3 regions of the Methylobacterium sp. ARG-1 genome follow, and region 1 is predicted to be linked to each of the others. Evidence: predicted binding sites of a transcription regulator. Region 1 holds the regulator's gene; each other region holds the start of a gene.
What was found. The regulator PhoB, encoded in region 1, activates phosphate uptake and scavenging genes when phosphate is short. The targets are predictions, from matches to a motif close to TGTCATNNANCTGTCAT.
Positions count from the first base shown of each region.

Region 2: phnC (phosphonate ABC transporter ATP-binding protein) is a predicted target of PhoB. The motif match lies at 6,924-6,940, and genes of this name have one in related genera.
Region 3: AKJ13_RS20470 (Orn/Lys/Arg decarboxylase N-terminal domain-containing protein) is a predicted target of PhoB. The motif match lies at 5,667-5,683, and genes of this name have one in related genera.

Region 1 covers NZ_LHCD01000005.1:62,583-71,990, forward strand. The annotation lists gene AKJ13_RS07630 (hypothetical protein) at 1-33, opposite strand, end outside; gene pstS (phosphate ABC transporter substrate-binding protein PstS) at 308-1,348, shown strand; gene pstC (phosphate ABC transporter permease subunit PstC) at 1,436-2,413, shown strand; gene pstA (phosphate ABC transporter permease PstA) at 2,426-3,322, shown strand; gene pstB (phosphate ABC transporter ATP-binding protein PstB) at 3,345-4,160, shown strand; gene phoU (phosphate signaling complex protein PhoU) at 4,536-5,258, shown strand; gene phoB (phosphate regulon transcriptional regulator PhoB) at 5,436-6,131, shown strand; gene AKJ13_RS07665 (protein-disulfide reductase DsbD domain-containing protein) at 6,145-8,295, opposite strand; gene AKJ13_RS31310 (hypothetical protein) at 8,580-8,966, opposite strand; gene AKJ13_RS07670 (hypothetical protein) at 8,938-9,240, opposite strand; gene AKJ13_RS07675 (aminopeptidase P family protein) at 9,361-9,408, opposite strand, start outside.
Region 2 covers NZ_LHCD01000028.1:91,658-101,065, reverse strand. The annotation lists gene AKJ13_RS22195 (inorganic phosphate transporter) at 1-568, opposite strand, end outside; gene AKJ13_RS33140 (autotransporter domain-containing protein) at 1,064-4,243, shown strand; gene AKJ13_RS22185 (ceramide glucosyltransferase) at 4,378-5,526, shown strand; gene AKJ13_RS22180 (DUF1045 domain-containing protein) at 5,552-6,238, shown strand; gene AKJ13_RS22175 (chloramphenicol acetyltransferase) at 6,231-6,863, shown strand; gene phnC (phosphonate ABC transporter ATP-binding protein) at 6,986-7,834, shown strand; gene phnD (phosphonate ABC transporter substrate-binding protein) at 7,949-8,875, shown strand; gene phnD (phosphonate ABC transporter substrate-binding protein) at 8,990-9,408, shown strand, end outside.
Region 3 covers NZ_LHCD01000024.1:82,375-91,782, reverse strand. The annotation lists gene metB (cystathionine gamma-synthase) at 1-755, shown strand, start outside; gene AKJ13_RS20490 (hypothetical protein) at 765-1,541, opposite strand; gene AKJ13_RS20485 (TonB-dependent siderophore receptor) at 1,673-3,859, opposite strand; gene AKJ13_RS20480 (lysozyme inhibitor LprI family protein) at 4,246-4,689, shown strand; gene AKJ13_RS20475 (5-oxoprolinase subunit PxpA) at 4,850-5,623, shown strand; gene AKJ13_RS20470 (Orn/Lys/Arg decarboxylase N-terminal domain-containing protein) at 5,732-8,077, shown strand; gene AKJ13_RS20465 (GNAT family N-acetyltransferase) at 8,077-8,661, shown strand; gene AKJ13_RS20460 (lysozyme inhibitor LprI family protein) at 8,719-9,246, opposite strand.

The DNA of each region.
Region 1 (9,408 bases):
ACCTGCCCCTGCCTCGGTCCCCTGGTCATCCACGATCCGAACACCTTCTGATCACAGCGCGGCATCGCTCGCCGATCCCCGGCCGATCGTCCGGTGCCGCCACCCGGTATGAACGCACGAGCGCCGCAAACCGTGCCGTCGCCCGCGCCGCGCGCTGTCATGGCGATGTCATCTCCCTGTCGTAACGCCCGGCTCATCGGGCGGCCGGCGCCGGGTCTCTTGGAAGACCGGCCGCACAGCTCTGCCGCGGGCATGGGCTTGCCGGCAGAGAGGCGCAGGCTCTCGCCCGACGGCAACGGAGATACCCTTGAGACCCTTCGCTTACGCGCTCGCCGTCGGCCTCGCGACGGTTCAGCTGGCGTCCGCGGCACTCGCTGCCGATATCACGGGTGCCGGCGCAACGTTCCCGTTCCCGGTCTACTCCAAGTGGGCCGAAGCCTACCGGAAGGAGACCGGCTCGGGACTGAACTACCAGTCCATCGGCTCCGGCGGTGGCATCAAGCAGATCCAGGCCAAGACCGTGGATTTCGGCGCGACCGACGCCCCCCTGAAGGGCGAGCAGCTGGCCAAGGACGGTCTCGTCCAGTTCCCCACCGTGATGGGCGGCGTCGTGCCGGTCGTGAACATCACCGGCCTCGAGCCCGGCAAGCTGAAGCTGACCGGCGACGTGCTGGCCGACATCTACGCCGGCAAGATCGCGAAGTGGTCGGACCCGCGGATCGCCAAGCTCAACGAGGGCGTGAAGCTCCCCGACGCGACCATCACCCCGGTCTACCGGTCCGACGCCTCGGGCACGACCAACATCTTCACCACCTACCTGTCGCAGGTCTCCGAGACCTGGAAGAAGGATTACGGTGCGGCCACCACGATCTCCTGGCCGGTCGGGCAGGGCGGCAAGGGCAACGAGGGCGTGACCGCCACCGTGAAGCAGGTGCCGAACGCGATTGGCTACGTCGAATCCGCCTACGCCAAGCAGAACAAGCTCGCCTATGCCCTGCTTCAGAACAAGGCCGGCAAGTATCCGCAGCCGGACGACAAGGCCTTCCAGGCCGCTGCCGCCAGCGCCGACTGGAAGTCGGCCCCGGGCTTCGGTATCTCGCTGACCAACCAGCAGGGCGAGGAGGCCTGGCCGATCACGGCGGCGACCTTCATCCTGGTCCACAAGGATCCGGCCGACCCGGCCAAGGCCGCGGATACGCTCAAGTTCTTCGATTGGGCTTACAAGAACGGCGATAAGCTTGCCTCCGACCTCGACTACGTGCCGCTGCCGGACAACGTCGTCGCCCTGATCCACGAAGAGTGGAAAAACGTGAAGGGCAAGGACGGTAAGCCTGTCTTCAACATGTGAGTGACTTGGAGGGGGGAGGCTTGCAGCCTCCCCCCTCGCTTCGCGGACTGCACCGCGCTACCACGCCCCCTTCGCAGAGAATCGCGGATGCCCGCTTTGACCGAGACGATTGCCCTCGCACGACCCCGCGCCGTCGCCGCGCGTAAAGGGCCGAGCCGGAGCCTCGACAACCTGTTCCGGGCCTGCTCCTACGGCGCGGCACTGTTCGTGCTCGTCGTGCTCGCCGGAATCCTGGGGTCGATCCTCTACGGCGGCTGGCCCGCCTTCCGCGAATTCGGATTCGCCTTCCTCACATCCAGCGCCTGGAACGTCGGGACCGAGCAGTACGGCGCCCTGGTGGCCGTGATCGGCACCGTGGCCTCCGCAACCCTCGCGCTGCTGATCGGCGTTCCGGTCTCCCTGGGGATCGCCGTCTACCTCACGCAGCTCTGCCCGGGCTGGGCCCGCAAGCCGGTGGCGATGACCATCGAGCTGCTCGCCGCGGTGCCGAGCATCATCTACGGCATGTGGGGCCTGTTCGTATTCGCACCGCTCTTCGCGCGCTTCGTCCAGATCCCGGTCTCGAACCTGGTCGAGGGCATGCCGATCGTCGGCACGCTGTTCTACGCCCGGGTGCCCTCGGGCGTCGGCGTCTTCACCGCCGGCATCATCCTGGCGATCATGATCGTGCCGTTCATCGCCTCGATTGCCCGCGACATGCTCGACCAGATCCCCACCGTGCTGCGCGAGAGCGCCTACGGCATCGGCTGCACGACCTGGGAGGTGGTGCGCCACGTTCTGGTGCCGCAGGCCTCTGTCTCGATCATTGGGGCGATCATGCTCGGCCTCGGCCGCGCCCTCGGCGAGACGATGGCGGTGACCTTCGTGATCGGCAACGCCAACCGCCTCTCGGCCTCGATCTTCGACCCGAGCTCGACGATCGCATCGCGCATCGCCAACGAGTTCAACGAGGCGGACGGCCTCCAGCTCAACGCGCTGATGGCCCTGGGCTGCATCCTCTTCGTCATCACCTTCGTGGTGCTCATCATCGCCCGGTTGCTGACGCGCCGCGTCAAGCCTGCCTGAGGAGGGCTCACGATGGACGCGTCAAACCCCATGACCACCGCCAACGCCACGCCGCGCCGCACCGGGCGGGTCCGCTCCAGCCGGCGGGTCGCCGACCGGGTGCTGCGCACCGCCTGCCTGATCGCCACGATCGTCGGCGCCGTGGTGCTCGGCTCGATCCTGCTGATGCTGATCGTCCAGGGTGTGCGCGGCTTCACGCCCGGCATGTTCGCGCACCCGACCCCCGGTCCCGGATCCGAGGGCGGCGGCATCGCCAACGCGATCTTGGGCAGCCTCGTGCTCACCGGGATCGGCATCACGATCGCGACGCCGATCGGTGTCATGGCCGGGACCTACCTCGCCGAGTACGGCCGCTTCTCCAAGATCGCCGGGGTGATCCGCTTCCTCAACGACATCCTGCTCTCGGCGCCGTCGATCCTGATCGGCCTGTTCGTCTACACGCTGATGGTGCGGCCGATGGGGACCTATTCGGGCTGGGCCGGCGGCGTGGCGCTGGCCATCATCGCCGTGCCGGTGATCGTGCGCACCACCGAGGACATGATGCGCCTGGTGCCCGGCACCCTGCGCGAGGCCGGCGCGGCGCTCGGCGCACCGCCCTCGACGGTGATCATCAGCGTCACCTGGCGGGCGGCCTCGGCCGGTATCGTCACCGGGATCATCCTGGCGCTGGCCCGCATCGCGGGCGAGACCGCGCCGCTCCTGTTCACGGCGCTCAACAACAATTCCTGGTTCTCGCCGGACCTGATGGGCGGTGTCGCGAACCTCCCGGTCATGATCTACCAGTTCGCCCTCTCGCCTTACCCGAACTGGCAGAGCCTCGCCTGGGCCGGGGCGCTTCTGATCACCGCGACGATCCTGGTGCTGTCGATCATCGCCCGTCTCGTCATCAAGCCGCAGATGTCGCGCTAAGACCCTTCTCGAGGACACGACGATGAACGCCGCCTCCGCGATCCCCACGGTCGATCTCACCCGCAACCACGCCAACGAGGGTGGGGCGGTTCGCATCGCCGTGAAGGGCCTGAACTTCTACTACGGCAGCTTCCACGGGCTGAAGAATGTCGACATCAACTTCCATGACCGTCAGGTCACGGCGCTGATCGGCCCGTCCGGCTGCGGCAAGTCCACCCTGCTGCGCTGCTTCAACAGGATCTACAGCCTCTACCCGGAGCAGCGGGCGGAGGGGCAGATCCTGCTCGAGGGCCAGAACGTGCTCGATCCCTCGATCGATCTGAACGAGCTGCGCTCGCGCATCGGCATGGTGTTCCAGAAGCCGACGCCCTTCCCGATGTCGATCTACGACAACGTCGCCTTCGGCCTGCGCCTCTACGAGAAGCTGCCGAAATCCGAACTCGACGGGCGGGTGGAGCAGGCTTTGCGCAAGGCCGCCCTCTGGGACGAGGTGAAGGACAAGCTGCGCCAGGCCGGCACCGGCCTGTCGGGCGGGCAGCAGCAGCGCCTGTGCATCGCCCGCACCGTGGCCCAGAGCCCGGAGGTGATCCTGTTCGACGAGCCCACCTCGGCCCTCGACCCGATCTCCACCGGCCGGATCGAGGAGCTGATCGAGCAGTTGCGCGACGAGTTCACCATCGTGATCGTCACCCACAACATGCAGCAGGCGGCGCGCATCTCGCAGTTCACCGCTTTCATGTATCTCGGCGAGCTGATCGAATTTGGACCCACGAACCGCATGTTCATGAACCCGGTCGAGCAGCGCACGCAGGATTACATCACCGGCCGGTTCGGCTGAACCAAAACCCCGGAGGGCGGACGGTCACCTCCGGGATGCGACGACGCCAAACGGGATATTCACCGCTTTCCGTAAAGTCGAATACGGCTTCGGCGAAAAAAGAGCACCGCTCTAAAGACTAGGGGCCGCGCCCAAGCGCAACAAGCGCCGGCGCGACTCCGGAACAGGCTGTTCGGTCGGGGAGCATCGGCACGGTCCGGTTGCTCTGGTCCCGAGCTCGGCTCGGGATGCCGGTCCTCACCGCTCCGCAGCCTGTTCTAGACAATGCAAGGGACTGGGCACCGGGGCACGCGCCCCGGCGCCCGTGACCGCAGCGGCGGGTTTCCGCCAGACCTCGCGGATCAAGGTTTGCGGGACGCCATCGAAGGATCCACCATGCCCGGCCATATCGTCAGCTCCTACGACACCGACCTCGATGACCTGCGTCGCTCCATCTCCGAGATGGGCGGCGTGGCCGAGAAGATGGCCGCCGAGGCGACCGACGCCCTGGTCCGCCGGGACGATACGCTCGCCCAGGCGGTGATCGTCGCCGACAAGCGTCTCGACGCGCTCCAGCGCGACATCGAGGAGCGGGCCGTGCTGCTCATTGCCCGGCGGCAGCCCCTGGCGATCGACCTGCGCGAGACCATCTCGGCGATCCGCGTCTCGGGCGACCTGGAGCGGATCGGCGACCTTGCCAAGAACGTCGCCAAGCGCGTCGTGGCGATTTCCGATCAGGCGCCGGCGCAGAAGATCGTGCTCGGCGTGCGGCACATGAGCGACCTCGCCGAGGCGCAGCTCAAGGACATCCTCGACGCCTACGCGAGCCGCGACGTGAAGGCCGCCTACGACGTCTGGGAGCGCGACGGCGAGATCGATGCGCTGTACAATTCGCTGTTTCGCGAACTCCTGACCTACATGATGGAAGATCCGCGCAACATCTCGTTCTGCACGCACCTGCTGTTCTGCGCCAAGAATGTCGAGCGCATCGGCGACCACACCACCAACATCGCCGAGACGATCCACTACCTCGCCACCGGTGAGACCCTGGCGGGCGAGCGGCCGAAGAACGACGCGTCGAACTACGCAACGGTCGGCCCCGCCGCCACGGCCCCGTAACAGGCGGGTCGCGGTGCGGCCGGCCCGATCCGCACGCTGCCCTGTGGGGCAACGCCCGATTGTGGCGGCCTGCGGCTTGAGGGATGGCGGCCTCTGCCGCACCATCGGCGCGTCCGGGTCCCCCGGCGCGGGCGCGCCGGCCGGTACCGAGTACGGAACAGGTTAACGAACGTGAGCATGCAAGTCCTGATCGTCGAGGACGAGGAGGCCCTGACCACCCTGCTGCGCTACAACCTGGAAGCCGAGGGCTTCCTGGTCGATTCGGCGACGCGTGGCGACGACGCAGAACTGCTCCTGGCCGAGCGCACCCCGGATCTGGTGCTGCTCGACTGGATGCTGCCGGGCCTCTCGGGGATCGAGCTGTGCCGCCGCATCCGGGCCCGGCGCGAGACCGAGCGGCTGCCGGTGATCATGCTCACCGCCCGCGGCGAGGAGGGCGACCGGGTTCGCGGCCTCGGCACGGGCGCAGACGACTACATCGTCAAGCCGTTCTCGGTTCCGGAACTGCTGGCCCGAGTGCGGGCCCTGTTGCGCCGGGCCAAGCCCGCCCATGTCGCCGACCGGCTGGCGGCTGGCGATATCGAGCTCGACCGCACCGGTCATCGGGTCCGCCGCGCCGGCGAGGAGCTCCATCTCGGCCCTACCGAGTTCCGCCTGCTCGAATTCCTGATGCTGGCCCCCGGCCGGGTCTTCTCCCGCGAGCAGCTCCTCGACGGGGTCTGGGGCCACGACGTCTATATCGACGAGCGCACCGTCGACGTGCATGTCGGGCGCCTGCGCAAGGCGCTCAACGCGCCCCGGCAGGCCGATCCGATCCGCACGGTGCGGGGGTCGGGCTACGCCTTCGACGAGACGTTCTCGCTGGAAGCCTAGACCGCCTGTCCGGTCAGCGGGCCAGCGCCGCGCTCTTGTTCGCTGAGGCCGGCACCGTTTCCAGCGCCGCCAGCACCGTCCCCTCGGTGAGGATCTGCGGCAGCACCTGGGGTTCCCCCGTCCCGGTGTAGAGCAGATACAGCGGCACGCCGCTGCGCCCGTGCTTCTCCAGCAGGCGCGTGATCTCCGGGTTCTGGTTGGTCCAGTCGCCCTTCAGGTAGGTGACGCCCCGATCCGCCATCGCTGCCCGCACCGCCTGGGTCGAGAGCGAGGTCGTCTCGTTGACAGCGCAGGTGATGCACCAGGCGGCGGTCATGTTCACGAAGACCGGGCGGCGCTCGTTCACCAGGGAATCCAGACGAGCCTGGGTGAACGGCTGGACACCGTCGGCGGCAGCCTGGGCGGCGGGGGCCGCCCGCTCGCGGTCGAGGCTGAGCGTCAGGCCTGCGACCGCCAGGATCGTGAGCACCGCGAGCCCCTGGGCGATCCGCCCGAATCGCGGCGTCGCCGCGCGCCCGTGCTCCCAGGCCCAGGCGGCGAAGCCCACCAGCACGAGGCCGATCAGCCCGGCGAGCAGCCCCTGCGGCCCGACCTGCTGCGCCAGGACCCAGACCAGCCACGCCACCGTGGCGTAGACCGGGAAGGCCAGAACCTGCTTCAGTGTCTCCATCCAGGCGCCCGGACGCGGCAACCCCCGCAGGGCCGGCGGCCACAGGGTGAGCAGCAGGAACGGCAGGGCGAGGCCGAGCCCGAGGCTCGCGAACACCGCGAGGGCGACGCCCGCGCTCTGGGTCAGCGCGAAGCCCACCGCCGAGCCCATGAACGGCGCCGTGCAGGGGGTCGCCACCAGGGTCGCCAGCACGCCGGTGAAGAACGAGCCGCTGAGCCCCGAGCGCCGGGCGAGGCCGTCGCCGAGTCCGGCGAGCCGCCCGCCGAGATGGACCACCCCCGACAGGCTTAGGCCCATCGCAAGCAGCAGATAGGCGAGGCCGGCGACCACCGCCGGCGATTGCAGCTGGAAACCCCAGCCGATCGCCGCCCCGCCGCCCTTGAGGGCGAGCAACAGGCCGGCCAAGCCGAGGAAGCTCACGAGCACACCCGCCGTGTAGGCAAGGCCGTGCAGCCGGACGCGGGCGGCGCTCTCGCCGGCGTGCCGCACGAGGCCCAGCACCTTGATGGACAGGACCGGGAAGACGCAGGGCATCAGGTTGAGGATCAGGCCGCCGAGGAAAGCGAGCCCGACCGCGCTCACCAGCGTCGGCACGTCGAAGGCGGGGGCTGCGGGCGGCGCGGCCGGGGTCTCTGGCGCCGCCGTCGGGGCCGGCAGCACCGGCTCGTCGCCATACGCGAAGGCAAGCCGGTGCGTGCCGGCACCGGTCGCCTCCTCGACGGTCAGCACGCCGGGCAGGGCGGCGGGCGCCGGCTCGGCGGGGCTGCTCCGGGCCAGGGTGAGATGCAGGCCGGCCTCGTCGACGGTCATCACCTGCGCGGCGGCATTGTCGATCGCGGTCTCGGAATAGGGGAAGAAGGACGCGCTCTTGATGGTCTCCGGCTTGAGACCCGCCGCGGCGAAATCGAGCTGCAGGGTGTCGCCCTGGCTGGACAAGCGCAGCGGCCAGAGCGCCGGAGCGGGCAGGGCGGTCCGGGCCCGCGCGAACAGGGCGGCCTGATCGGCATCGGGCCGAGGCTCGCCCACCGGCAGGGTCAGGGCGAGGTCGGCGGAGCCCGGAACGCATTCGGTCTCGCAGACCAGGTAGGTCAGCTTGGCCTGGATCCGCACCGGATCCGCCGGGTCGAGGCTCGGCGGCGGCGTGACCGGCACGAGTAAGGTGACCTCGCCCTCGTAGCCGTAATTCATCAGCGTCGCGATCGCGATGCGCTCCGGCGCCGGCCACCGGATCGCACCGGCGTTGAAGCCCGCCGGCAAGGTCCAGGTCACCTCGGGCGGCAGACCAGAATCGCCCGGATTGCGCCAGTAGACGTGCCAGCCCGGCTTCACCTGCATCCGCACCGCCAGGGTGAACGGCTGCGCGCCCGCCACCGCGACGGGCTCGGCGACCAGGCTCGCCCGCACGAGATCGGGCGGCGTGCGGAAACCCTGGGCCGACGGGGCCGACAGGCTCGCGGCGAGCATCAGGACCAGGAAGGCGAGGCGGCGGATCATATTGTCCCTTCGCGCGCGGGGCGGTCGTGGTTTCACACGGGGGTCCGCGGGACCGGCGCCGGCCCTTATAACGCGGGTGTCACGATCCTGTCCCCAGCCCGGCGCCGTGACGCCGACACCATGACACCGCTGGGGTCGCTCAGCGGGGCTCGAACAGGAGGAGGTAGAGGAAGGCTCGTCGCTGATCCGCTTCCAGGTGAGCCAGTCGGTTGACCTCCGACCGGGCCGTCTGAAGCGCCGCCTGCGCATCGGTCATCGGTTGGCAGGAAGGAGAGGGACGGATCTTAGTCGGCGGCGTGCCGCCGGTCCTGCAATTCTGAAACGGCACCGGCAATCGTGACGATATGACCACCAGATCCGCCGGGCGGCTCATAGCGCCTGATCTTCGGCTTGCGTGTCGCCGCCTGAAGATCGTTGCACACAGTCTTCAATCGTTGGTGAGATATGGAACGATAGGTCAGCGTCCAGAATGGATCGTTCCGCTGCGTCCTTCCAACGGCCTCATCGGCCGCGGCCGTCAGGATCGCGTGAAACAGGCTATGATAAGCGTTGGAGAAGGTGCGGCGTAGGTCAGCCTGCCGCAATGAGCCGCGGCCGGTTTGGAGAAGAAGCGCATCCGCCCGGCTGAACAGATGCTCCGGATTAATGAGCGCCACGTTCGTCGAGCTCACGCTGCTCGGCATACTCGTCGACCACGCGCAGCGTCTCGCCGGCCTTCTGCAGGACTTTGCGGATAGCCAATCCGGCATCGAGCAGTTTGTCACCGTCGAGCTGCTGAATAGCGTCGTCTGAGACGATCAGCTGCACGCGCCGGACATCATCGCCATCGGCCCCTTCCATGTCGCCGAGGCGGACCGCTTGCACCAGGGGGCTGCCGAAGGACGCGTTGGCGGCCATCTTGGCGATTTCGGCGAGATCGGAAGACCTTCGGGGCATATCGGCCACCTTCTGCAATCCTGGCCGATCAGCCATTGGAGTGAACGAACAAAGGCCGACTCGGAACTCCTTTCACTCTGTCCGCCTCCCTTCGCCGACCTGAGGGCGCCCGGAGCGACTCCCCACTCCTCAAGCCGCCAGCGGAGCGGTGGCGCGGTCCAGCCAGCCGCGGGTTTC
Region 2 (9,408 bases), on a different contig from region 1:
GCTGGTTACCCAGTCCGACGCCCAGGACCGAGCCGATCAGCGCGTGCGACGACGAGTTCGGCAGGCCGAAGGCCCAGGTCCCGAGATTCCAGATGATGGCGGCCAGCAGCAGCGCGAAGATCATCGCGTAGCCGGCCCCCGAGCCGACATGGAGGATCAACTCCACCGGCAGCAGGGTGACGATGGCGTAGGCCACCGCGCCGGAGGACAGCATCACCCCCAGGAAATTGAAGAAGCCCGACCAGACCACCGCCACCAGCGGCGGCATCGAGTGGGTGTAGATCACGGTCGCCACCGCGTTGGCGGTGTCGTGGAAGCCGTTCACGAATTCGAAGGCGAGGGCGATCAGCAGCGCGAGCCCGAGCAGCGCGAAGGCCCCGTAGGCCAGCGGCGCCTCGCCGGCCGCGTTCATGTCGGTGATCAGGCTCACCACCGCGTAGCCGAGCCCGGCCACCAGGACAGCCAGGAAGGCGACCACGCCACCCAGATGCATCCCGTGGTCGAGACGCGGACCGCTCGCTGGCCTGCCTCCCGCCGCCGGCTGCGGCATTACGGCGGAATCGGACATGGGCCCTCGCGTTGAATCGTCTTCGGAAGCGGGGCGGGATTAGGATTACGCGATGACGGTTCAGTGACGTTTTACCGGGCCGATTCACGGCAGCATTATATTCGCGCGTCTAGGGCCGATAATACGAAGCTATTAATTGGGACGACATTCAGTCGGTCTTCCTAGAGTTCAGGGCCGGTGTGTTTACTGATACGGCGGCACCCGCTGCGGATGCCGAGGACTGACATCTGTCCGCAGAAAACTCGAGCCGTCCGCTGGACGATGCCGCGGATTCAACCAGTCGTGAGTAGATTTGGTCATCGGCGGCTGGGATGCAAGAAGCAACGTGCAAGCAACGCGATCGGAAAATTTATGCCGGCTAAGATAAGTGCCTGTTGCGCGTGAGATACAGCCCGTGATTCAGCGCAATGTGTATGGATTATGACGCGTTCGCATCCGTAGAATTCGTTAAATCTCCTGCCGCAGGCCGAATGGCCGCAGGCTTGGGGGCCGGGAATGACGTTTCGCTACGGGGTCTCGATCGCGGCGTTGATGGTCGCCGCATGCGGTTCGGGTGTGCAGGCGCAGACCGTCAACACGACGGCCTCCGACGTCAACGTCCTCAACCTGCTGTCGCCGTTCCTGTCGCTCAACGCGACGGCGACCGGGCAGGCGACGCTGGACCAGAACCTGTCGCAGACGGCGGCACTGAACAACGGTGCCGGGCTCGCCCGGCAGCAATTGGCGATCAGCGACAAGAACCTCCTCGCGTCGGCCAGCAACAACCTGTCCTCGGTCGGGCTGGGCACCTACGGCGTCGCCGCGAATATCGGCGGCGGCTTGCCCCGTCAGACGCCGATCAACGGCATCGTCCCGCAGCAGCTCGTCGGCGGTCTCGGCACGCAGCTCGGGCCGATCTACCAGCGCGGGGTCGCCCAGGGCGCCGGCGGCGCACTCGGCAGCGTGGCCAACCTGCTGGTCAATGCCAACACGTTCACGGGCAACAACCTGGGCGTCGCCAAGAACTACTTCGCCAACGGCGCGGCCAACAATCCGAGCGTGACCCCGGCCAATTACGCGGCGGTGCCCGCGGTCGCGCCGGCAGGCTACACGCTGCCGACCTATAACGGCCTGCCCAACACCACCAACAGCGTCTACGATCTCGCCTACGGAGTGAACAACACCCAACCTGGCCAGGACGTCTACGGGTCCTCGCGCCCCGTCCAGGTCGCGCCCAAGCGGTTCAACGCGTTCGATCCGACGGCGCTCAACGGCATCGCCACGAACCCGTCCTTCCCGAGCGGCCACACCACCTACGCGTTCACCAGCGGCTACCTGCTCGCGATGCTGGTGCCGCAGCAATATCAGAGCCTGCTGCTGCGCGCCTCCGAGTACGGCGAGAGCCGCATCGTCCTCGGCGTCCACTACCCGCTCGACGTCATCGGCAGCCGGGCCCTGTCGGCCTACGGCCTCGCCCAGGCCTTCACCAACCCGGCCTATATCAACAACGCCGCGGTGACCGGCGTCGCGCTCAACCTGCCCAACCAGTTCGTCCAGGCCCAGGGCCAGATCCAGGCCTACCTCGCCGCCCAGTGCGGCAACACCGTCGCGGCCTGCGCGGCCGGGGCGCCCAATATCACGGGCAACCCCTACATCCCCTCCGCCGCCAACCAGGCCGCCTACCGGGCCCGCCTGACCTACGGCCTGCCGACCCTGTCCTTCGCCCAGGCCCCGCGCGAGGCCGCCCCCGCGGGCGGGCCCGACGCCTCGATCCTGCTGGCCCCGCTCTACGGCGGATCGACCGCGGCCGCCCGCACCCTCGCCCCCCAGGGCGGCCTCTACGGCCAGCTCGCGACCGACACGATCAACCAGGTCGTCGTCAACACCGAGACCAACGCGCTGGCCGCCTTCTACGGCACCCCGCTGAGCTACTGGAGCCGCATCGACCTCTACGCCGCCGCCGGCTATTTCGGGAACGTCACCGGCACCCTGCGCATGGACGCCACCGACCGCCTCGGCATCGATGTCGGCATCGGCAATGGCGGCGCGCTCTACGCCAACGGCACGATCGCGGGCACCGTCTCGGTCAATGCCGGCGGCCTGCTGGGCGGCTCGGGCAGCGTCGGGGGCGTCAACGCGCTGTCGGGCGGCACGGTGTCGCCGGGCAACTCGATCGGCACGCTCACCGTCGCCGGCGCGGCCGCCTTCGCCCCGGGCTCGACCTACCGGGTCGAGGCCAACGCCGCCGGACAGGCCGACAAGATCGCCGCCGGCGGCACCGCGACGCTGGCCGGCGGCACCGTGCAGGTGCAGGCGGCCTCGGGCGCCTACAACCCGCGCACCACCTACGCGATCCTCACCGCCGCCGGCGGCGTCTCCGGCCGGTTCGACGGGGTCACCGCCAACCTCGCCTTCCTGTCCCCGGGCCTGCGCTACCGCCCCAACGCGGTCGACCTGACCCTCACCCGCAACGACGTGCCGCTCGCCGCCGGCGCCACCGGCCGCAACGGCATCGCCGCCGCCGACGCGATCCAGGCGGCCGGCGCCGGCCGGGCCTATGACGCCGCCCTGGCCTTCACCACGGAGGAGGCCGCCGACGGCTTCCGGGCGCTCTCCGGCGACATCCATGCCAGCACGGTCTCGGCCGCCTACGAGACCGCGTTCTTCGTGCGCGAGGCGGTACTCGACCGCCTGCGCCGGGGGAGCGACGCCCAGGGCCTGGATTACGGCACCGTGCCGGCGGCCTACACCGCCGACCTGCCGGGCCGGGCGCCGCCGGTGGCCCATGTCCCGGTGCGCGCCCTCGATTCGCAGGTGTTCGGCCTCTGGGGCCAGGGCTTCGGCGCGTTCGGCACGGCGGGCGGGGGCGGCAACGCCTTCGACCTCGACCGGCAGATCGCCGGCTTCGCGCTCGGCGCCGACATCCGGCTGCCGAGCGGGGTCCGGTTCGGCCTGGTCGGCGGCTACACCGAGACCAACCTCGACAGCGCCGGCCGGCTGGGCGGCGGTGCCCGGGCGGAGAGCGCGACGCTCAAGAGCGGCTTCGGCGGCGTCTACGGCGGCTACGCGTTCGGCCCGGTCTCGGTGCGGCTGGGCGCCCTCTACGCCGATACCGACACCCGCACCCGGCGCAGCGTGCTCTACGGCCTGTCGGACAGCCCGACCGGCCATGGCGGCGGCCATACCGTCCAGGGTTTCGGCGAGATCGGCTACCGGTTCGCGTTCGGCGCGGCCTCTGCCGGGGCCTCGAAGGACGGGCCGGCGGTGGCGGCCTCGTCTATCGAGCCGTTCGTGGGCGGGGCGTATATCGGCATCCGGCGCGACGGGTTCGCGGAGACCGGGGGCGCGGCGGCGCTGGTGAGCTACGCGCGCGACTACGACCTCGGCGCGGTGACGGCGGGGGTGCGGGCGCAGACCAGCCTGGATCTGGGCTTCGGGCTTCCGGTGACGGCGCACGGGCAGCTGGGCTACCGGCGGGCGTTCGGGGACGTGGTGCCGACGGCTCTGCTGAGCTTCGGCAGCGGGCCTTCCTTCCTGAGCGCGGGCGTCCCGATCGACTGGGACGCGCTGGTGGCCGGCGCCGGGCTCGACCTGGCGGTGGCGCCCAACGCCAGACTGGGCGTGGCCTATACCGGCCAGGTCGGCGCCCGCGCCCAGGACCAGGCCGTCAAGGGCAATTTCACCCTCCGGTTCTGATGGGCGCTCTGTCACACGACTGACGCGGTCCGGCCGCTAGAGCCGCGCTCGGACTGGGTGCGGCTCTAAGTCGTTGATGCGACGCGCGCTCGCCGGCGAGCCAGGCCGATCACGAGCGTACACGAGGGATCCGCATGATTGACCCCACGGTGTCGGCTTTGTCCCTCGGCGCGATCCTGGCCCTCGTCCAGATCGCCAGCATCGCGATCGCGGGCCGGCGCATCGGCCAGGTCCGCGGCGCCTCCACCTTCCCGGCCGGCGCCCCCGTCTCCCTGGTCCGCCCGCTCCACGGGATCGAGGCGTTCAGCGACGAGATGCTGGCCCGCAGCTTCCGCCTCGCCTATCCGGCCTACGAGCTGATCTTCTGCGTGGCCGATTCCGACGATCCGATCGTGCCGCGGGTGCAACGCCTGATCGCCGACCACCCGCAGGTGCCGGCCCGGCTGATCCTCGGCGACGAGCGCATCAGCGACAATCCGAAGCTCAACAATTGCCTGCGCGGCTGGCGCGCCGCCGCGCATGACTGGGTCGTGCTGGCCGATTCCAACGTGGCCATGCCGCCGGACTACCTACAACGGCTCCAGGCGGCCTGGCGGGACGAGACCGGCCTCGTCTGCTCGACCCCGGCGGGCGCCCGGCCGGGCAGCTTCATGGCCGAGGTCGAATGCGCCTTCCTCAATACGCTGCAGGCGCGCTGGCAATACGCTGCCGAGGCGTTCGGCCTGGGCTTCGCGCAGGGCAAGAGCATGCTCTGGCACAAGCCCTTCCTGGAGGCCCAGGGCGGCCTGCAGGCGCTGGCCTCCGAGATCGCCGAGGACGCCGCCGCCACCAAGCTGGTGCGGGCGGCGGGCAAGCGCGTCCATCTGGTCGCGAGCCCGTTCGAGCAGCCGCTCGGGCCCCGCGGCTTCCGGGAGGTTTGGGCCCGGCAGCTGCGCTGGGCCCGGCTGCGGCGGGTGACCTTCCCGCTGTTCTTCGCCCCGGAGATCGGCAGCGGCGTCCTGCTGCCGGCGCTCCTGATCGCCCTCTGGGCCGGCAGCCTGACCGGGCTCGCGGGCGCTGCCGCCCTCGCCGGGCTGTGCTATGTCGCCGAAGACCGGCTCGCGGCCCGCGCGGGCTGGCATCGCGGGCCGCGGATGTGGGTGGCCTTCCTGGTTCGCGACGCCCTGATCCCGGCGATCTGGCTGGGGGCCTGGGTGCAGAGCGCCATCGTGTGGCGCGGCAACGCCATGGATGTGCGCCCGCGCCGGGCGAGCGTCGACCGCGCCTGCGCGCCGACGGCGTGACCGCGCGGGAGCCGGAGGTCGGGACATGACGCGCCGCTACGCTCTCTACTGGCTCCCCGCCCCCGGCTCGGGGCTCGCGGCCTTCGGCAATGCCGTGCTCGGCTACGACAACGTCGCCGGCGCCCCGGTCCCGCATCCGGACGGGCTCGGCGACTTCGCTGGGGTCACCGCCGGGGCCCGGATCTACGGGTTCCACGCGACCCTCAAGGCGCCGATGCGCCTCGCCCCGGCGGCCGAGGAGGCCGACCTTCTCGCGACCGCCCGGGACCTCGCGGCCGGGCACCCGCCGGTTTCGCTCGGTCTGCTGCGGGTCGCGGCGCTCGGGCCGTTCCTCGCCCTGGTGCCCGAAGCCCCGCCGCCGGAGCTCGGCCTGCTCGCCGCCGAATGCGTCGCCGCCCTCGATCCGCTGCGGGCACCGCTCTCGGAGGCCGAGCGCGCCAAGCGCCGCCCGGAGCGCCTTGATCCGCGCGGCCGCGCGCTCCTGGCCCGCTGGGGCTACCCGTATGTCTTCGAGGCCTTCCGGTTCCACATGACGCTGACCGATGCCCTGCCGGAGCCCGACCGGGCCGCCTGGCTGCGCCGGCTGACCGACGCCTACGCGGCCTCCGGACCGGAACCGGTGGTGATCGACGCCGTGTGCCTCCTGTCCCAGGACGGGTCCGAGCCGTTCCGGCTTCTGGCGCGCCTGCCCTTTGGGGGCGCCCATGGCTGAGCATTATCTGGGCCTCACGCCCGCGATCGACCCGAGCGCCCGGGTCACCGAGTGCCATCTCGGCCGCTACACCGAGGTCGGCGCCCGCACGCGCCTGACCGAGACCGTCCTCGACGATTATTCCTACATCAGCCAGGACGGCGAGGTGATCTACACCACCATCGGCAAGTTCTGCTCGATCGCGTCCCACGTCCGGATCAACCCGGGCAACCACCCGATGGAGCGCGCGAGCCAGGCGCATTTCACCTATCGGGCCCATGCCTATTGGCCGGAGGAGGTGGACGAGGAATCTTTCTTCGAGCGCCGCCGGTCCAGCCCGGTGACCATCGGCCACGATGTCTGGATCGGCCACGGGGTCGTCGTGCTGCCCGGCCGCACCATCGGCACCGGCGCCGTAATCGGCGCGGGGGCGATCGTGACCCGCGACGTGCCGGCCTACACGATCGTCGTCGGCAACCCGGCCCGGCCGGTGCGCCGCCGCTTTCCCGAGGCAATCGCCGAACGCCTGGAGCGACTCGCCTGGTGGGATTGGGACCATGAGCGCCTGCGCCGGGCGCTGCCGGATTTCCGCACGCTCCCGATCGAGGATTTCCTGGAGCGGTACACGGGCTGGTCCGGGACATAGAGCACAGCGCTATGCACAGTGGCCGCTTTGATGCGCCGACTAAGTACATCGGATCGTATTCGTCATCCAATTGTCGTCGAAGAGGCGTTTATCTGCGCGCATTCCGCAGTGGATGGAAATGAATGCTCGTCGTCGAGGATCTCACGCGTCAGTACGGCGGCCGCCGGGCCGTGGACGGTGTCTCGTTGCAGATCGAACGCGGGACCTTCGTGGGCGTGATCGGCCGGTCTGGAGCTGGCAAATCGACACTTCTGCGCCTGATCAACCGGCTTGCCGACCCAAGCTCGGGCCGCATCCTCTATGACGGCCGCGATGTCACCGGCCTGACGGGCCGGGCCCTGCGGGAATGGCGCACCCGCTGCGCCATGATCTTCCAGCAATTCAACTTGGTCGGCCGGCTGGACGTGATGAACAACGTCCTGATGGGCCGGCTCAGCCATGTGCCGACCCATCGGTCCCTGCTCCGGATGTGGTCGGACGAGGACCGAGCCATGGCGCTCGCCGCCCTCGAGAGCTTCGACATGGGGGAGTTCGCCGGCCAGCGGGCCGACGGCCTGTCGGGCGGGCAGCAGCAGCGCGTCGCCATCGCCCGGGCCCTCGTGCAGGAGCCGGAGATCCTGCTGGCCGACGAGCCGGTGGCGTCCCTGGATCCGCGCAACACCCGCCTGGTGATGGACGCGCTGGCCGCGGTGAACCGGCGCTACGGCATCACGGTCCTGTGCAACCTGCACTCGCTCGACCTCGCCCGCGCCTATTGCGACCGCCTCGTCGGCCTTGCTGCCGGCCGGGTGGTGTTCGATGGCGGTCCGTTCGACCTGACCGAGGATGTGGCGCGCCGCCTCTACGGCCTGGAGGCCGGCGAGGTGCTGGACGATTCCGCCGAGCGCGAGGCGGAGCAGCGGGCGGCCATGCCGGGACTCCCGGGTCTCGTGCCGGTCCAGCCCATCCGTGAGGCCGCCATCGGCGCCTGAGCCGGCGGCGTCGGGACCAAAACGCTAAAAACGATGGGGCGGGGAAGCGCCTGGCTTGGTGTGCCGATTGCGGTCGGCCGATCCAACGCCTGATACGGATCTGAGACAAACACGATGATCACCCGACGCACCCTCGCCGCCGCGGCAGCGCTCACGCTGCTCGGCCTGCCGGCCGCCGCCCAAGATCGGAAGGACCGCTATCCCGAGCTGAGCCTGGGGGTGATCCCCGCCGAGAACGCCAGCGGCACGGCCGACCGTTACGCGCCTCTGACCGCTTACCTGACCAAGGCGCTCGGCGTGCCGGTGAAGTTGCGGGTCGCCAGCGACTACGCCGCGGTGATCGAGGGCCAGCGCGCCGGCAACATCCACATCGCGTTCTACGGGGCGGCCTCGCTCGCCCGTGCCGCGATGACCGGGGTGAAGCTCGAGCCGATGGTGAGCCCGGTGCATGAGACCGGAACCGCGGGCTATTATTCGGTGATCTACGCCCTGGCCTCCAGCCCGTACAAGACGGTCGAGGATCTCAAGGGCAAGAAGCTCGCCCTGGTCGATCCGAACTCCACTTCCGGCAACCAGGCGCCGCGCTTCTTCCTGAAGCAGGCCGGCTACGACGTCGACACGTATTTCGGCAAAGCTGTCTATGCCGGGAGCCACGAGAACGCCGTCCTGGCCCTGACCCAGGGCACCGTGGATGCGGCGGCGAACTTCTGGAACTCCGAGACGGACAGCAATCTCACGCGCATGCTTACCAAAGGCGTCGTCAAGGATGCTGCCGGCAAGCCGATGCAGAAGTCGGACTTCCGCATCGTGTTCAAGTCCGGCTCCCTGCCGGGGGACGCTTACGCCGTGCTGGCCACCCTGCCCGACGACCTGAAGGCCAGGATCCGCCAGGCCTTCGTCGATCTGCCCAAGGCCGACAAGGCGGCGTTCGACCGGCTCTCCGACGGCAAGGATCTCGGCGTCACCCCGGTGACGCTCAAGGACTACCAGCCGGTCATGGACATGCTGAAGGCCAACGACGAGCAGCGCAAACGCTCCTGATCCCGGCCTTCACCCGGTTCGCACCGCGTTGCGAGCGCCACCGCCTCACCACCGGCATGCCGCCGCCCTGCGGCCGGCCGATCCGTCGCCCGACGCCCACTTGAGGACCACACGATGATCACCCGACGCACCCTCGCCGCCGCCGCGGCGCTCGCCCTCCTCGGCCTGCCGGCCGCCGCCCAGGACTGGAAGGTTAAGTATCCCGAGCTGACCCTGGCGGTTATCCCCATGGAGAATGCCAGCGGTACCAACGACCGCTACGCCCCCCTGGCGAACTACCTGAGCAAGGCGGTCGGCGTGCCGGTGAAGCTGCGGGTCGCCAGCGACTACGCCGCGGTGATCGAGGGCCAGCGCGCCGGCAACATCCACATCGCGTTCTACGGGCCGGCTTCCTTCGCCCGCGCCGTGATGACCGGCGTGAAGGTCGATCCGATGGTGAACCCGCAGCACGAGACCGGCGCCTCGGGCTATTACTCGGTGATCTACACGCTGGCCTCCAGCCCGTACAAGACGGTCGAAGACCTCAAGGGCAA
Region 3 (9,408 bases), on a different contig from region 1:
AGAAGCCCAAGGTCGTGCTGGTCGAGACGCCGAGCAATCCGCTGATGCGGGTGGTGGATGTCCGGCGCGTCACCGGCCAGGCCAAGGCGGTCGGGGCGCTGGCGGTGGTCGACAACACCTTCCTGTCGCCGGCGCTGCAGCAGCCGATCGCCCTCGGGGCGGATCTCGTCGTCCACTCGACCACGAAATTCCTCAACGGCCATTCGGACGTGATCGGCGGGGCCGTGATCGCCGCCGAGGCCTCGGTCGGCGACGAGCTCGCCGCCTGGGCCAACACGATCGGAGTCACGGGCTCGCCGCTCGACGCCTACCTGACCCTGCGCGGCATCCGCACCCTGTTCGTCCGGGTGGAACGCCAGCAGCAGAATGCCGGGCAGCTCGCCGCCTTTCTGGATGCGCATCCGGCGGTGAGCCGCGTCCACTATCCCGGCCTGGCGTCCCATCCGGGCCACGCCATCGCCAAGGCGCAGCAGGCCGGGTTCGGCGCCATGCTGAGCTTCGAACTCGTCGGCGGCCGCGCCGCCGTGAAGACCCTGGTGGAGACCCTGCAGGTGTTCACGCTGGCCGAGTCGCTGGGCGGGGTCGAGAGCTTGATCGCCCATCCGCCGACCATGACGCATGCGGCGATGGATCCCGAGGCGCGCGCCATCGCGGGCATCACCGACGGCCTGCTGCGCCTGTCGATCGGCCTCGAGGCCGTGGACGATCTCCTGGCCGACCTGTCCCGCGGCCTGGAGGCGGTCACGCGCGGCTGAGACGGCGGCTCACTCCTCCTCGACCACGCTGAAGCCGAGCGCGTCCTCGACCACCCGGTACCGGGACAGCCGCAGGGTCTGCGACCGCTCGGCCGCCTCGTCCCGGCATTTCAGGACGTGGGCGGTCCGGTTGACGACCTGCAGGTTCGGCACACCCCAGTAGCCGAGCAGCTCCGGCCAAGCCGCGTCGCGGTGCTCGCGCCAGACCCGGTAGAGCGGCACGGCGTGGTCGACCTCGGCGGTGCGCAGCAGCCGTTTGCCCGACGCCTTGCAGCGATGCCCCTGGTGGCGCTTCAGCACCCGGACCTGCTCATGCGGGGCGATCCAGAACTTCCAGGCGGCGACACAGGCTGCGTGCCAGGCGGCCTTGCCGTTCGGCACGCCCTGCCCCCAGAGGTCGCGGTGCCAGCCGAACCGATAGACCGGCTGGCCGCAGATGCAGCAGGCGCCGCGGCCGCGGGCGAAGGCTGGCTCGCGGAACGGGGCGGGTGGAATCCGGAAGCTCGCCGGCCGGCCGCCGGCGCCGCCCTCGCCGAGCTGCCAGGTCCAGCCCTCCGGCGTCCCGGAGCGCGCCGCCAGCGCCCGGGCCAGCCGGTCGGCCCGCAGGATGTGGTTGCGCCAGTAGCTCTCCACCGCCAGCCGCGGGGTCGGCGGGATCAGGGGCCGCGTCAGGGCGTGGTGCAGGACCGGGGCCGGGAAGATCGACGGCAACGCCCGTTCCAGGCGGGCCCGGGCCTTGGCGTTCTTCAGGTCGCGCCAGCTGGGTGTCGTGATCGAGACCGTCATGTCGGGCCGTGCTAGCGCGCGACGCGGGGGAAGGCGACGGCATCCGGGCCACAGGTTCGGGTCGGCAGGCTTAAGAAAGTGTTTCCCGTGAAACATCGCCGCCGAGGCCTGTGGCGGCGCCCTGTCCACGCCTACAGGTCGACCGACATCGACAGCAGGTAGGTGCGCGGCCCGCCCTGGAAGAACGTCCCGAACGAGGCGACCCCGGTCCAGTAGCGCGTCCCCGTCGCGTTCAGCACGTTGGCCCGGAACGTCGTCCGGCGCCCGTCGATCACGGTGGCGTAGCGCAGGCCGAGATCGAGCCGCGCCCAGCCCGGCAGCGCCTGGGTGTTGGCGAGGTCGATGTATTGCCGCCCAGTATAGATGACCGCCCCGTCGACGGTCAGGCCTGGCAGCCCGGGCAGGTCCCATTCGGCGCCGAGATTGAGCTGCACGTCCGGCACCCCGATCGGCACGTGGCCGAGATTGGCGGCGGTGGCGGTCCGGGTCACGACGCCGTCGAGCAGGCTGAGCCCGCCCAGCACCCGCAGTTCCGGGGTGATCTCGCCGTAGACGCTGAACTCGAGCCCGCTGATCCGCTGCTCGCCGGTCTGGGCGAAGCTCCGGGTGACGGGGTTCGCCTCGCCGTTCGGCCTGGTGATCCGGAAGGCGCTGACCGTCGCGCCGATCCGGCCGAGATCGAGCTTCACGCCGGCCTCGACCTGGTGCGCCATGTAGGGTGCCAGGATCGCGCCGGCATTGCTTGCCGCCAGCGGGGCGACATCGCCGCGGCTCAAGCCTTCGATAGAGTTCGCGTAGAGCGACACGGCGTCCCAGGGCCGGACTACCAGGCCGACCACCGGGGTGGTCGCGCTTTTGTCGTAGGCGGAACTCAGCGTGCCGGCATTGGCCAGGTAATTGTGCGCCTCGACCCGCTGCCGGCGCACGCCCACCGTCAGCAGGACGTGCTCGTCGAGGGCCGACAGGGTGTCGGCCACCGAGACGCCCGACAGCGTGCTGTCGGACAGGCGCGGCCGCCCGGCACTGATCGGCGGGGGGATGTAGGCGGCCAGACGCGGCGCATAGATGTTCGACAGATAGGCGCCGCGACCGGCGGGGAATTGGCGGGCCGTATCCTCGTTGTAGGCCGAGGCCTGCACGACGAGCGCGTGGTGGATGGCACCGGTGTCAAACCGGGCCCGGGTGCCGCCATCGACGGTCGAGCGGGCGATCCCCATCGCGTAGAATTGCGGCGTGCTGGTCGTATCGCCGCGGGCATTGAGGATCGTCGGCGCGGACTGAAAGTAGCGCTGGACCTCCGTCCGCGCGCCGCCGGCATCGGCGAACAGCGTGACCGCGTCGGTGAGGTCGTATTCCAGCCGCAGCAGGGCGCCGCGGTCGTCGATATCGGAATACTCCCAGCGCTGGGTCAGGTTGAGGCGGCCGTCCGGCGCCCGTGGGACCGGCACGCCGGCCCTGAGCTGGAACGGGCGCAGGGGCGCGTCGAAGCGGTCGTTCTGCGCCAGCAGGGAGAGCCAGCCCCGGAAACGGTCACCCTGGTAATCGAGGGCGAGCGCCCCGACGCCGGTCATCTCGGATTGGCGCGCGAACGGCGTGTCGCCGCCATGCAGGCTGCCGACGACGCGCGCGCCCCATTCCCGGCCCGGTCCGAAGCGGCGCGCGACGTCGAGCTGGCCGCCGCCCGTGGCGACCGAGCCGTAATCCAGGCTGAAGCGGGTCAGGTCCTCGCCGGCGCGCTTGGGGACGACGTTGACAACGCCGCCGACCGCGCCGTTCGGCGAGACGCCGGAGAGTGCCGCGGACGGGTCCTTCAGCACCTCGATCCGCTCGGCATAGTCGGTGAAGACACGAAAGCTCGGCGCGACGCCGTAGATGCCGTCGAACGCGATCTCGCCGCTCGTTCCCTCGCTGGATGGGAAGCCGCGGATGGAGAAGGAATCGAACGGCGCCCCGGTGGTCTGGGTGGCGCGCACCGACGGGTCGCGGCTTAGGGCCTCGGACACGGTGCGGGCCTGCTGATCGCGCACGAACGTGTCGGTGTAGCTGGTGATGCTGAACGGCGATTTCTTCGCCTCGGTGTTGCCGAGCAGGCCGACGCGCCCGCCCTGCGCGACCTGACCGCCGGCATAGGCCGGCACGATCCCGCGCGCCGCGCCGGTGCTCTCCACCGAGAGCTCTTCGAGCTGGATGGTCGATCCGGGGCGGCCATCCTCGGCCCGTGCCGTACCGGCGGTGACCAGGATCAGGACACCGGCGCTCAGGATCGCAGGGGGGCCGCGAAACAGCGGCACGCACCGGCCCGAACGCATCATACCCATGGGAAACGACTCGCTGTCTCGGCGCCGAGCCGATCACGGGCGGCGTTTCATCCCGCGTGAAGCAAGTCAACGATAAACTGTAAACAAATCGTGCTTTTGCGTTGTAATAATTATATTTCCAAAGCCAAAAACAGAGACTACAACTAGATACGAATGGCCAATCTTGCGGAATCACACGACAGTCCAATGCTTTTACTGAACGACATGATGAGACTCATCGCCAGCGCCCGTCGAAGTCTGAGCATTGCATCCTCGCCCCCGCACCCAGCGGTGCAAAGTGGGATCGGGCGTGCGACGCGCCAAAGAAGTCTTCATGCCTTTCCGGCCAGCGTCATGCTGCCCGGCCTTTCGCCCGAGCCGGTCCGCTTCGCCCCGGGGAGACATAGATGCGTCCGTATCCACCCAAGCCCGCGCGCCCGGCCGGGATCCTGATCCTCGCCGCATTCTGGGCTTGCGCACTCCCGTCCGCCGGCGCGCGGGCCGACCAGCCCTCGGCCAAGCTGTGCCAGGACGCGACCTCGACGCCCGAGACCCAGACCTGTCTGCACCAGGCGCTGGAAGCCGCCGACGCGAAGCTCAATGCGGCTTACAGGAAGGCTCTGTCGATCATCGACCAGGACGACCGCCCGCAGGACGCGAAGGCGGTCTGGAAGGCTCAGTTCGCAACGGCCCAGCGCGCCTGGATCGCCTTCCGGGACGCCGATTGCGGCGATCTCACCTTCAGCGAGTGGAACAATGGTAGCGGCACCACCGGCGCGCTGTATGCCTGCCAATACGACAAGACCGTCCAGCGGACCGAGGATATCCTGAGCCGGTACCCACTCGATTGAGGCGCCGTTCCTGCCCGCGAGCCGGAATGACGGCGCGGACGTTTCGGGGTTCGCGCGACGCCCGCTCCGTCCGGGCAACCGCCCTCGCGCTGAGACACCGGGTGATGCGTTTGGTCCGACCCTTGAATACGCGGAGCCGCCGCGCTTGCGAGGGACCCGGATGATCGTCGACCTGAACTGCGACATGGGCGAGGGGTTTGGCGTCTATCGCCTGGGCGACGATGCTGGGATGCTGGCGATCGCCAGCTCGGCCAACATCGCCTGCGGGTTCCACGCCGGCGATCCGCTGGTCATGCACGAGACCCTGACGCTTGCCGCCCAGGCCGGCGTCCAGGCGGGGGCGCATCCGGGCTTCCTCGATCTCTGGGGCTTCGGGCGGCGCCCGATCCACGGTGAGCGCCCGGCCGATGTCGAGAAGGCCGTGCTCTACCAGGTCGGCGCGCTCCTGGCGCTCGCGCAGGATGCCGGCTGCCCGGTGCGGCACGTGAAGACCCACGGGGCGCTGGGCAACATCGCCAATGAGGACGCGGATCTCGCCCTGGCGGTGGCCCGGGCAATTCGCACCCTCGACCGCGACTTGATCTTCGTGGTGATGCCCGGCCTCGAGACCGAGCGGGCGGGCGAGCGGCTCGGCCTGCCTCTGGCCCGGGAGATCTACGCCGACCGCGCCTATGCCGATACCGGCAACCTAGTGTCGCGCAAGCTGCCGGGGGCGGTGCTGCACGATCCCGTGGAGGCGGCCGAGCGCGTCGTGCGGATGCTCGCGGACGGCGCGATTCTTTGCCTGTCCGGGCGGCGCATCCCGGCCCGGATCGACAGCATCTGCGTCCACGGCGACACCCACGGGGCCGTCACGATGGCCGCGCAGCTGCGCGCCGACCTCGCAGACCGGGGGATCGCGGTCAGGCCCATGGCCGAGGTGATCGGCGCCTGAGCGCATGGATTCCCGAGCCGGTTTCGGCCGTGATCCCGGGCGATGTCATGCAAACGTCGCAGATGGGCCAGAAAGCCACTCGCTGCTTGCAAGGCTGAGAGGGGCTCCATGGATTTCCACCGTCGCTTCACGGTTCTGATGTGCACCCCCGCCTTCGATCCGGACGACCTGGAGGGCGCGCGCGTCGCCCAGATCGTGGCGGCGGTGGAGAATCGCGGCTTCGAGGTGGTGCGGGCGCGGCGCGTCGAGGACGCGGCCATCGCGGTGCAGACCGATGCCGCCATCGGCTGCATGGTGGTCGATTGGGGCAAGCGCGGCCTCGACGGCAAGGCCGCCGCGCTCATCGACATGATGCGCAAGCGCGGCCTGGAGATGCCGATCGTCATCATGGTCCGCCGCAAGCGGCTGGAGGACATCCCGGTCGAGCTCCTGGACTTCATCGACGGCTATATCTTCCTGGCGGAAGAGACCCCCGAATTCATCGCCCGCGGACTGGTCAGCCGGGTGACGCAATATGCCGAGACCCTCAAGACGCCGTTCTTCGGCGCCCTCGTGGACTATGCCGAGAAGGGCAACCAGCTCTGGACCTGCCCGGGCCATAACGGCGGCATCTTCTACAACCGCTCGCCGATCGGCCGGATCTTCGTCGAGCATCTCGGCGAGGCGATCTTCCGCGACGACCTCGACAATTCGGTGCTCGATCTGGGCGACCTGCTGACCCACGAGGGTCCGGCCCTCAAGGCCCAGAAGGAGGCCGCCCGGATCTTCGGGGCGGAAAAGACCTACTTCGTCCTCAACGGCACCTCGGCCTCCAACAAGATCGTGCTGTCCTCGCTGGTGGCCGAGGACGACCTCGTCCTGTTCGACCGCAACAACCACAAGGCGGCCCATCACGGCGCCCTGTTCCTGGGCGGCGGCATCCCGATCTTCCTGGAGACCGACCGGAACGCCTTCGGGCTGATCGGCCCGATCTATCACGAGGCCCTGGACGAGACCCGGATCCGGGAGAAGATCCGGAGCAATCCGCTGGTGACCGATCCCGAGGCCTGGCGCCGGGAGCGGCCGTTCCGGGTCGCGGTGATCGAGCAATGCACCTATGACGGCACGATCTACGATGCGCAGGAGATCCTGGAGAAGATCGGCCACCTCTGCGACTACATCCTGTTCGACGAGGCTTGGGCGGGCTTCATGAAGTTCCACCCGCTCTTCGCCCGCCGCTTTGCCATGGGGCTCACCGGGCTCGACGAGACCTCGCCGGGCATCGTCGCCACGCAATCGACCCACAAGCAGCTCGCGAGCTTCTCCCAGGCGTCGCAGATCCACACCCGCGACGGCCATATCCGCGGCCAGACCCGTCGCGTGGAGCACAAGCGCCTCAACGAGAGCTTCCTGGTCCACGCCTCGACCTCGCCGTTCTACCCGCTCTTCGCCTCCCTCGATGTCGGCGCCCAGATGATGAAGGGCCGCTCGGGCATGATCCTGTGGGACGACACGATCCGGCTCGGGATCGAGTGGCGCAAGAAGGTCCGGGCGATCCGGCGGGAATTCGAGGAGAACGAGGCCGATCCGCTGCGGCGCTGGTTCTTCGACCCGTTCGTCCCCGACCGGGTGACCGGCCCGGACGGCGCCGAGATCGCCTGGGAGCGGGTGCCCACCGACGCGCTCGCATCCGAGCCGCGCTACTGGGAGCTCACCCCGGGGGCGGCCTGGCACGGCTTCAGCCACGTGGCGCCGGGCTACGCGATCACCGACCCGAACAAGCTGACGGTGCTCACCCCGGGCTTCGACCGGGCCACGGGGGCCTATGCCGATCACGGCGTGCCGGCCCCGATCGTCGCGCAGTACCTGCGCGAGAACCGGATCGTGGCCGAGAAGAACGATCTGAACTCGCTGCTCTTCCTGCTGACGCCCGGCGTCGAATCCTCCAAGGCCGGGACCCTGATCTCGGGGCTGGTCGCCTTCAAGCGGCTCCACGACGACAACGTGCCGCTCGAGGAGGCGATGCCGGAATTCGTCAACCGCCGGCCCAACCGCTATCGCGGGGTGCGCCTGCGCGACCTCTGCGCCGAGTTCCACGCCTTCCACCGGGAGGCCGGCACCTCCGCGCTCCAGCGGCGGCAATTCGCCCCCGAGCACCTGCCCGAGATGGTGATGGCGCCCAAGAAGGCCGCCCAGATGCTGACCCGCAACAAGGTCGACTACGTGCCGATCGCCGAGGCCGAGGGGCGCATCGCCACGACCCTGATGCTGGTCTACCCGCCGGGCATCGGCACCGTGCTGCCGGGCGAGCGCCTGGATGACCGCGCCAAGCCGATGCTCGACTATTTCAAGATGTTCGAGGCCTCCGCCAACCTGTTCCCGGGCTTCGAGGCCGAGATCCAGGGCGTCTACCGCGAGGTCGATCCGGACGGGCGGATCCGCTTCCACACCTACGTCGTGCGGGACGGCGCCTGATGGAGATCGAGCCCGAGGCGGGCGCCCCGGTCCCGGTGCGTCCGAGCCCGGACATCATTATCCGCGCCTCCTCGGACGCGGATGTCGAGGCCATGGTGGCGATCTACGAACATCATATCGGCAAGGGCGTCGGCAACGTCGCCGATTTCGACGACGAGGCGCGCCTGCTGCCCGACGACCTGAAGCGGCGGCGCAAGACCATGCGCAAGAAGCGCCTGCCCCACCTCGTCGCCGAGCGCGGCGGCCAGGTGGCGGGCTACGCCTACGCGGTGCCGTTCCGGAAGCGCCCGGCCTATCGCTACACCCTCAAGCACTCGATCTACGTGCATCCCGACCACCTCCATGCCGGGATCGGGCGCCGCCTCCTGCCGGCGCTGATCGAGGCCTGCGCGGCCGGCGGCTACCGGCAGATGATCGGCTACATCGACGCCGAGAACCAAGCCTCCCTGCGCCTCCACGAGACCTGCGGCTTCGTCCGCGTCGGCTACCTGAAGGCGGTGGGCTTCAAATACGGGCGCTGGTCGGACAGCGTGATGGTGCAGCGGGCCCTGGGCACCGGCTCCGAGGACCAGCCGGGGGCGTAGAAGTGCGGCCCGGGCCGCCCGACCCCTTGCCCTTGCCCTTGCCCTTGCCTGTGACCGTCACCGACGGTCGTAGCGTCGGCGGAGTTCGGCGGTGCGCTCCACGGTATGGGCGATGAGGCAGGCCGACATCGCCGGGCCGGCTCCCGTGCCGCTCCCCCATTCGGAGACGGTGAGATCCCCGCAATCGGCGTCGCGGAAACGCAGCCAGGCCTGCTGCGCCTGTTTGAGACGCGCGCGCCATGTCCGGCCTTCGGCGTCGTCGCCGATCGACGCCAGGGCCCGGGCATAGGTCGCGTTGAGGTCCTTGTCGGCAACCTGCTGAGCGGCCTCCAGGCAATACGCGATCCCGGAGCTGACGGCCTCGGCGCAGAGCGCATCGACCTGGCCGGTCGCCTTCCCGTAGGCCTTGGATAGGCTGCGGGCCGCGCCCTCGCCGTGGCGGTTCATGCAGGCCGTCGGCTCGTCCGTGTCGCAGGTCCCGGACGCAAGCGCAGGCGGGGCCGCCACGGCCGGCGGAGCGACGCTCACGGTCGCGATGACACCGGCACACGCCCCCAGAAGGGCGCCGAGAACGCGCTTGCTCATGACGACGTCCAACCAGACTTTGCGGGGGATCCTGCGCCTGGGCGCATCCGGCCGGGGCGATCGTACGGATCGGCGGCGCCGCGCTCAGGGTGATGATCGGGATCGCGGGCTGTGCCGTTCGATCGCCGCGTTGATCGCAGGACGATTCGTGGTGCGATCGAC